Halorhodospira halochloris: one gene and its partner. The protein of the gene in region 1 binds, or shares a complex with, the protein of each later gene. Links are inferred from orthologs where the notes say so. Each region holds a gene or a part of one and is shown in the gene's direction. Other genes may lie near its edges.

What was found. The genes of interacting proteins can lie anywhere in the genome.
Region 2: the proteins of HH1059_RS09070 (region 1) and pabB are in contact, whole or in part, in a solved structure (PDB 8RP0), measured with the Escherichia coli proteins. The link is inferred for Halorhodospira halochloris from one-to-one orthologs.

What each region holds. Positions count from the first base shown.
Region 1 is NZ_AP017372.2:1,983,152-1,987,130, reverse strand. What follows is about bases 212-3,210. They hold HH1059_RS09070 (anthranilate synthase component II), read left to right. Parts: upstream 212-1,418; coding sequence 1,419-2,003; downstream 2,004-3,210. Other genes in these bases: trpC (indole-3-glycerol phosphate synthase TrpC), read left to right, coding at 3,025-3,210; trpD (anthranilate phosphoribosyltransferase), read left to right, coding at 2,006-3,028; trpE (anthranilate synthase component I), read left to right, coding at 212-1,422. Also shown: more of trpE, read left to right, coding at 1-211; more of trpC, read left to right, coding at 3,211-3,855. UniProt on the Escherichia coli protein: Part of a heterodimeric complex that catalyzes the two-step biosynthesis of 4-amino-4-deoxychorismate (ADC), a precursor of p-aminobenzoate (PABA) and tetrahydrofolate.
Region 2 is NZ_AP017372.2:269,374-274,654, forward strand. The notes cover bases 2,313-5,281. They hold pabB (aminodeoxychorismate synthase component I), read left to right. Parts: upstream 2,313-3,073; coding sequence 3,074-4,489; downstream 4,490-5,281. Other genes in these bases: HH1059_RS01210 (YebC/PmpR family DNA-binding transcriptional regulator), read right to left, coding at 2,313-2,845; HH1059_RS01220 (HDOD domain-containing protein), read right to left, coding at 4,667-5,281. Also shown: Holliday junction branch migration DNA helicase RuvB, read right to left, coding at 1-893; Holliday junction branch migration protein RuvA, read right to left, coding at 901-1,533; crossover junction endodeoxyribonuclease RuvC, read right to left, coding at 1,530-2,033; more of HH1059_RS01210, read right to left, coding at 2,102-2,312. UniProt on the Escherichia coli protein: Part of a heterodimeric complex that catalyzes the two-step biosynthesis of 4-amino-4-deoxychorismate (ADC), a precursor of p-aminobenzoate (PABA) and tetrahydrofolate.

The sequences.
Region 1 (3,979 bases):
GAAGTACTAGCTGATTTCGAGACGCCATTATCAACCTATTTGAAGCTGGCTAGCGGTCCGCGTTCATTCCTGCTCGAGTCTGTCGAGGGGGGAGAGAAATGGGGGCGCTATTCGATAATTGGCCTGCCTGCTCGTAACGAAGTTTGTGTCTATGGCCGCCAAATCGAGTTGCGCCGTGATGGTGAGCTTATTGAGCAAACCGAGGCAGCCGATCCGCTCGCCTGGATCGAGGAATTACAGTATCGGCATCGTGCCGCTCCGCCCTCCGGATTTCCGCAAATGCCCCGCTTCCTTGGCGGGTTGGTGGGTTACTTTGGTTACGATACGGTTCGCTATGTCGAGCCGCGGCTAGCCAACTCGCAGCCCCCTGATGAGCTGGGTCTACCGGATATATACCTGGTTGAGGCCGATGAGGTGGTCGTATTCGACAACCTTGCTGGACGCCTCTATCTGGTCGTACATTGCGATCCCCGCCAAGAGGCTGCGTACGAGTCAGCACTTGGGCGCCTTGAGGAGTTATCCCACCAGCTTGATAAGCCGCTCCCGCGCCAGCGCAAACAGGCTCAAGGCCATGGCGGCACGACACGCAGCGAAGCGCAGTCGAATTTTACTGAGCTCGGTTACGAACAGGCGGTCGAGAAGATTCGCGACTATATTGCCGCTGGTGATGTGATGCAGGTAGTGCCCTCGCAGCGTATCTCCAAACCCTTTCACGCCGAGCCGCTAGATCTTTACCGTGCCCTGCGCTGCACCAATCCATCGCCTTATATGTATTTTCTCGATTGCGGCAATTTTCAGATTGTCGGCTCATCCCCGGAGATATTAGTGCGCCTGGAAGAGGGTGAAGTCACGGTCCGGCCCATCGCCGGTACCCGCAAGCGGGGGGCGACCGAGCAGCGCGACCGTGAACTCGAGGAGGAACTGGTCTCCGACCCTAAAGAGATAGCCGAGCACGTAATGCTTATCGACCTAGGGCGTAATGATGTTGGCCGTGTTGCCGAAACCGGGACCGTACGCCTGACCGAACGGATGGTGGTGGAGCGTTACTCGCAGGTTATGCATATCGTATCCAATGTTGTCGGCCGGTTACGACCTGGGCTGGGGGCGATGGATGTCCTGCGCGCCACCTTCCCGGCTGGCACTGTCAGCGGGGCGCCCAAGATTCGGGCCATGGAGATCATCGACGAGGTCGAGCCGGCCAAGCGCGGGGTCTATGCTGGTGCAGTGGGTTATCTCTCCTGGTCGGGCAACATGGACACTGCAATTGCCATTCGTACTGCGCTAGTCAAGGATGAGCGCGTATATGTTCAGGCCGGCGGTGGGGTGGTAATCGACTCCCTCGCCGAACTCGAATGGAAGGAGACCCTGAACAAAGGTAGGGCGCTGATGCGGGCCGTTGAAATGGCCGAGGAAGGTCTATGATCCTGATGATAGACAATTACGACTCGTTCACCTGGAACTTGGTGCAGTATCTAGGTGAGTTAGGGGCACGGGTCGAGGTGGTGCGTAACGATGAAGTCAATGTTAGCGAGGTTCGTCGTCTGCGCCCGGAGCGCATAGTAATATCACCCGGGCCTTGCACCCCTAACGAGGCCGGCGTCTCGCTGGAGCTGGTTCACGAGATGGCCGCCGAGGTGCCGATCTTGGGGGTTTGTCTCGGCCATCAAACCATTGGCCAGGTCTTCGGCGGTAAGGTAGTGCGAGCCCGCCAGGTAATGCACGGCAAGACCTCACCGGTGCGTCACCGCGGTCAAGGAGTCTTTCGCGGGCTGCCTGAGCCATTGGAAGCGACACGCTACCACTCCTTGGTGGTGGAGCGTGATACGCTGCCGGAAGTACTAGAGGTGACGGCCTGGACCGAAGGCCCTCAAGGTTCGATAGACGAGATTATGGGCGTGCGCCATCGCGAGCTGCCGGTCGAAGGCGTGCAGTTCCATCCTGAGTCGATATTGACCGCTAATGGCCATGAGCTACTGGCCAACTTCCTCAACAAAGGGTTCTAGCTATGGACATGCAATCCGCTATTCGCCGCGTAACCGAAAGGCAGGATCTGAGCAGTGCCGAGATGACAGAGGTAATGGGCACTATCATGAGCGGCGGGGCAACGCCGGCACAGATCGGCGGCTTTCTCATCGGCTTGCGCATGAAGGGTGAGACCGTAGCCGAGATAGCTGCGGCGGCGGCGGTTATGCGCGAGCTTGCCGAGCGAGTAGAGGTTGGTTTAGAGGGCGTTCTCGATACATGCGGGACCGGCGGTGATGCTAGCGGTACCTTGAATGTGTCGACTGCCGCTGCCTTTGTCGCCGCGGCGGCGGGTGTGCCGGTTGCCAAGCACGGCAATCGTTCGGTCTCCGGGCGCAGCGGCAGCGCCGATGTTCTCGAGGCGGCCGGAGCCAGCCTGGATCTCGATTGTGCTGCCCTGTCACGCTGCATTGAGCAGGTCGGCGTGGCCTTTATGTTCGCCCCTCTCCACCACGGGGCGATGAAGCACGCTGTGGGGCCGCGCCGGGAGATGGGGGTCAGAACCCTGTTTAACGTCCTCGGGCCACTGACCAATCCGGCCGGTGCGCGGCGTCAGCTGCTCGGCGTCTATGCCCCGCAGTGGGTGCGACCGATTGCCGAAGTGCTGCGTGAGCTGGGCAGTGAAAGGGTCTTGGTGGTTCATGCAGAAGATGGCTTGGATGAGCTGAGCATAGCCTCGCCGAGTCTTGTTGCCGAGCTCGTCGACGGCGATATTCGTGAATATAAGATTACCCCGCAAGAGCTGGGGATACGTGAGGCTCCGCTCAGTGAAGTCCAGGTTGCCGGCGCCGAGGATAGTCTGCGGCTAATCACCTCCGCCTTCTCAGGTGAGAGTAGCGCGGCAGCTGAACTAATCGCCCTAAATTCAGGTGCAGCCATATATGCCGCCGGGGGAGTCGACAGTTTGCAGGCTGGGGTTGATCACGCCAAAGATCTGATGGGTTCTGGTGCGGCTGCCGCAAAACTGCACAGCTTTGTGGAAAAAACCCGGGAGTTGGCTGGATGAGTGATGAGTTGTCGGCAACGCCGGATATCCTGCGGCGGATTCTGCGCCGTAAGGCCGAGGAAGTAATTGAGCGGGCCGAGCGACGTTCGCTGCGTGAGCTTGCCGCTCAGGTGGAAGATTTGCCGCCTACTCGTGGTTTTTGGGAGGCGCTAGCCGAGCGGCTGGATGCCGGGCAACCGGCGGTGATCGCCGAGCTAAAGCGTGCCTCGCCGAGCAAGGGGGTTATCCGCGCCGACTACGACCCGGATGCTATTGCTAGCGACTACGCGAACTCGGGCGCTGCCTGCCTTTCGGTTTTAACCGACAAAGATTTCTTTGGTGGCGATGACAGCCACCTTCAGGCCGCCCGCAACGCCGTGCAGCTGCCGGTACTGCGCAAGGATTTCACCATTGATACCTACCAGGTCTATGAGGCACGGGTATTGGGTGCCGACTGCATCTTGCTGATTGCTGCGGCTCTCGGTGATGCACAGCTGGCCGAGTTGCATGCCCTGGCCCTGGAGTTGGGGCTCGATGTATTGATAGAGGTGCACGATGCTGAGGAGCTGGAGAGGGTAGCTGCCTTTGGCCCCGGCCTTATCGGCATCAATAATCGTGATCTGCACACCTTTACCACCGACCTTGCGACCACAGAAGGCTTGGCGCCTCGGGTGCCGGAGTCGGCCTTAACTGTAACCGAAAGTGGTATCCACACTAGCTCCGATGTGGCCCGGATACGCGCTGCGGGAGTGCATAGCTTCCTGGTCGGCGAGGCATTCATGAGCGCACCTAGCCCTGGCCAAAAGCTAGTCGAGCTATTCGCCGATTTGTCTACTGGGCGCCTCTAAAACCTCCCCGGCCCACTACTCAATGGTCGCGGTGTGGAGGGCGCCGTTAATCCATCCCTGGAGGTTTCCTGGCGCCATCCCCGGCGCCAAGACCACCATGCCGGGTCAGTTGAGTGGCCGGGGG
Region 2 (5,281 bases), 1.7 Mb from region 1 along the record:
GCCAGGTTATCAAGACCTACCGGCCCGCCGCCAAACTTGTGCACAACCGCCTCAAGGAGACGGCGATCCTGCTCGTCTAACCCGTTACGGTCGACGTCCAATAGCTCCATAGCCGAGGCAGCCACCTCAGCGCTAATTCGGCCGTCGGCGCGAACCTCGGCGAAGTCGCGCACCCTGCGCAAGAGCCGATTGGCTACTCGGGGGGTGCCGCGGGCACGTCGGGCTATCTCGTTAGCGCCCTCGCTATCTGCACCAACGCCCAGCTTCGCTGCCGAGCGCAGGACAATCTTAGCGAGTTCATGGACCGGGTAGTACGCCAGTCTCTGCACTATACCAAAGCGATCGCGCAGCGGCGAGGTTAGCAGTCCCGCGCGGGTGGTTGCGCCGACCAGAGTGAATGGTGGCAAGTCGAGCTTGATTGAGCGGGCAGCAGGCCCCTCACCGATCACTATATCTATGCGGAAATCCTCCATGGCGGGGTAAAGGACCTCCTCAACCACCGCGGAGAGCCGATGTATCTCGTCGATAAAGAGCACATCCCCCGGTTCTAAGTTGGTCAGAATGGCAGCCAGATCTCCTGGCCGATCCAGCACCGGACCCGAGGTCTGGCGTAGCTTGCTGGCCATCTCATTGGCAACTATGTGGGCCAGGGTAGTCTTGCCCAGTCCCGGGGGGCCAAACAGCAGGGTATGGTCGAGCGGTTCGGTACGGCCACGCGCGGCCTGAATAAAAATGCCCAGCTGCTCGCGGATCGTCTGCTGGCCTACATACTCGTCAAGCGAGGTGGGCCGCAGGGCGCGTTCTACGGCCTCCTCCTCGCCCCCCGTGCCAGCACCAACGATGCGCTGGGCCTGTTGTTCAGTACTGGGCGTTGGCCCGTCTGCGCTGTGCATGATCTACTCAGCCTCCGGCAGGTACGGCACGTTGCAATGCGCGGCGGAGAATCGCCTCGCAACTCATGCCTGGCTCTGCCGCGGTGCGCGCCATGCGCGCTGCCTCGCCAGGCTTGTAACCGAGGGCGACTAGCCCGTCAATTGCCTCACCGACGCTGCCACCGCTAGCACCGCCATCGTCACGCTCGCCACTAGCAGAGGAGGCACCAGTTCCCGGTGGGTTAACTGCAAAGCCACAACCTTCGAGCCGGTCGCGCAATTCGACTATGAGCCGCTCTGCGGTCTTGCGGCCCACCCCGGGCACGGCGGTTAGCCGTTTAGGGTCATCTTCATTAACGCACCTTACCAGCTCATTACCGTCGACACCGGATAGCAATGCCAAGGCCATTTTGGGTCCGACTCCAGAGACGCGAATCAAGCGGCGAAAGAGCTCTCTTTCGTTGCGTGATCGGAACCCAAACAGTGCTTGACCGTCTTCGCGCACGCTCAGATGGGTATAGATGGTGACCTCAGAACCGCTCTCGGGAAGTGACTCTAGGGTTGATAGGGGTGCGTTAACCTCATAGCCGACCCCGTTTACATCGAGCACTAGAATAGGCGGGTGCTTTTCGATCAGACGACCGTGCAATTGGGTTATCACCGTATGTCTCCTGCCGCGGCTCGTGCTATCGGTGAGTCTTTATGATGGGCATGGCAGAGGGCTGCCGCAAGTGCGTCCGCTGCATCTTCGGCGGGTTGGCAGCGCAGCCCCAGCAGGGCGCGTACCATGTAGCCTATCTGTTGCTTATCGGCGCGACCGCCGCCTACTATGGATTGCTTTATCTGCGCCGGAGTATATTCGGCGATGGTTAGCTCAGCAAGAACACAAGCGGTGATTGCTGCGCCCCGGGCGTGGCCAAGTTTTAGGGCTGTATCGGCATTACGGTGGACGAAGACGCGCTCAAGGGCTACTTCATCTGGCCGGTGGTCTTCGATTATGCCCTCAATCCCCCGATGTATCTCGCCGAGTCGAGCGGCTAGGCTGGAGTTGCGCTGCAGGCGCAGGGTGCCCTGAGTTACCAGACTACACTGGGCATAGTTATCAATAACGCCATAGCCGGTGACGCGTGAGCCTGGATCAATGCCGAGGATGCGGGGCATCTGGGAACTACCGCCTGAGTCGTACGACTAAAGCCGTGGAGATGCCCGCGATCCCTTCCCTAGGGGTTTTAGAGGCTCTCATAGGCTTGCTCAGGAATATCCGCATTGGTGTAGACGTGTTGCACATCGTCCAGGTCCTCAAGCCGGTCGATCAGCTTGGCGTTCTTGATAGCGTCCTCGCCCTCAACCTGTACGGTTATGTCTGGGCGTTGGGTGACATCGGCTTCCGCCGGGTGGAGCTCGGCGGCAAGCAACGCGTCCCGTACTTGGCGGTAACTATCGGGGGATGTTATTACCTCGGTCGAGCCGTCGTCGTTTTCAATCATATCTTCAGCACCGGCCTCAAGCGCTACCTCGAGAATGCCCTCGCGGTCACTCTTCGGTGGGAATAGCAACACACCTCGCTCTTGAAACAGGTAGGCAACCGAATTATCGGTGCCGAGTTTGCCGCTATGCTTGCTAAACGCGTGGCGCACCTCGGAGACTGTGCGGTTGCGATTATCGGTCATACAGTCGACCATTATGGCTGTGCCACCTGGGCCATAGCCCTCGTAGCGTAGCTCTTCGTAGTTGCCGACCTCCTCCAGGCCTGCCCCTTTTTTTACGGCGGCATCGGCGCGGTCTTTGGGCAGGTTGACAGCAAAGGCACGATCAAGGGCTAGGCGCAATCGGGCGTTGGTATCAGGGTCGGGCCCGCCGAGGCGAGCAGCCACGGTGATCTCACGGATATGCTTGGTGAATATCTTAGCCCGCTTGGCGTCCTGCGCCGCCTTGCGATGCTTTATATTAGCCCACTTACTGTGTCCGGCCATGGTTCTTAATTTAACCTTTCAGCCCAAATCTATAACTGCTCAGGATATCATGAAAAGCGATTTGGCAACCAAGAGAGAGCTACGACAAGCTCTGCTGCCCCCTGGGCTAACCCAGGGGTTGACCCGCGGTTTGACCTATGGGTTGACCCAGGCGTTTAGTCAGCGGCGAGCCTCTCACAACCATTCGTGCTCCGCGACCCTCAACTGTGCAGGAACGGTAAAGTGACCGTGTCAGCGACCTTAGATTATCAGGCTATGCCCTACATCGCTGAGCCGGGGGCCGCGCTGCATGCTCTAGGCGGGGAGCAGTGGTCGGCATGGCTTGACTCAGGCCACCCTGGGCAGGGTAGCGGACGCTTCGACATCCTAGTCGCGCGCCCCGCCGCCACTCTGGTTATGAGCGGCGGCGTTACCCGGCTGGCTCGAGGTTCAGCGGTTCGCTACGCCTCCGGCAACCCGCTGGAGCATCTAGATGAGTTGCTCAGTGAGTTTGGTGAGGTTACCAGCGATCCTGACTTGCCCTTCGTCGGCGGTGCGCTGGGGTATTTCACCTACGATCTAGGTCGCCGGCTGCTGGGGATTGGTGCCGGTCAGGGAGAACAGGGCCGCCCTGAAATGGCGGTTGGCATATACGAGTGCGCCATAGTCACGGATCACTTAAGGCGATATTCGGTTGCTGTCGGCAGAAGGCTTGACCACGATTGGCTGGCGCTCGTGCGGGATAGGCTGGGCGAATACTCTAGCTTGAGTAGTCGGGAGGGCACCGAGTGCCAGGGCTATCAGCCTTTTCGGCTGGAGGGCGAGGTCCTCGTTGAGCCGACCGCGCAAGCTTATGCGGAGCAGTTTAGACGGGTGCAGGAGTATCTTCACGCCGGCGACTGTTATCAGGTCAATCTAGCCCGCAGGTTTACTGCGCCTTTCAGTGGCGACCCGCAAAGCGCCTATCTGGCTCTGCGCGCTTGTTCCCCAGCCCCTTTTGCGGCTTGGATGCGCTCGCCGCGTTCAGACCTGTTGAGCTTTTCCCCGGAGCGGTTCTTGAGTGTTGATGCCCAGCGCCGGGTGGTCACTGAGCCGATCAAAGGGACGCGCCCACGGGGGATAAATCGCGAGCAGGATCAGGACTACATCAGTGAGCTCAGCTGCAGCAGCAAGGATAGGGCTGAGAATGTCATGATCGTCGATTTGCTGCGCAATGACCTAGGCAAAGGGTGTAAGTTCGGCACCGTTAAAACAACCGAGCTGTGCCAGGTACATAGCTACGCCAGCGTTCACCATTTAGTTAGCCGGATAACAGGTCAGTTGGGCGCAGGTTACACGCCGCTCGCTTTGCTGCACGACTGTCTGCCCGGGGGTTCAATAACAGGTGCGCCTAAGCGGCGGGCCATGGAGATAATCGATGAACTGGAGCCGGGGCCGCGTAGGGTCTACTGCGGCTCAATCGGCTACATCGGCTTTGATGGCCGGATGGATAGCAACATAGCCATCCGTACCGCAATATGTGAGCGGGGACAGGTAACCTATTGGGCGGGTGGCGGCGTGGTTGTCGATTCGACGCTCGATGCCGAGCTGCAGGAGACAGTGGATAAAGCCTATGCCTTCTTGCGTTTGGCTCAGTCCAGCGAGGATAAAAAACGGAATGCATAGGCGGCCTCTAAAACTTCGCCGGCGCCACCATCCGCCCCGGTGTGGAGGACGCCGTGAATCCATCCCTGGAGGCTTCATGGCGCCATCCCTGGCGCCAAGACCTCCACACCGGGGCGGACGGTGGCGCCGGCGAAGTTTTAGAGGTTCCCCATAGCGAGCGAAAAAACTCGCCCTATTTTAGTCGTCACTTTGGGCAAGCAGTTCAGCAAAGGCTGCCAAGGACTCTTCCTCGGCGGCACAGGATTTGGCGATCCTTTGGAGCAGGGCCTGATCCGGGTGCAGGGTAGTATCTATCTGACTGGCATCGTAGCCGTTCTTGAGCCACTCATGAGTGAAGTGGACAACCGCGACGAGTTCGGCATGGGGGCCGGCATAGCCGGGGCTGTGGCTGTTGGCGGCGACGGCGATGATCGGTTCGGGTAGCCCCCACTCACGTAATAGAATTCCCCCGGCGTCGGAGTAGTCGCTGCCTAAGGCTTGATAAATCAAATGCGACAGCGATGTCTCAGGTTTTTGGTTGTGTTCGGCAAGCGCTTGATTGAGGATGGAGGGGAAGGTGTGCACTAGCAGAGGTAGACCTATGCTGTGCAGCATACCACCGAGATAGGCGGCGTCGGTGCTGTATCCCGGGCAGTAGTGGGGTGCTAGGCGGGCGGCGGCAAAGGCGGTAGAAATCGCATCGAGCCAATACCGCTGCAGGTGAAACTCCGGGCAATTCTTGGTGTTGAACAGTTTGTTCAGGATTAAGGAGGTCGCAAGAACACGGACACGGTTCATGCCTATGCGCATGAT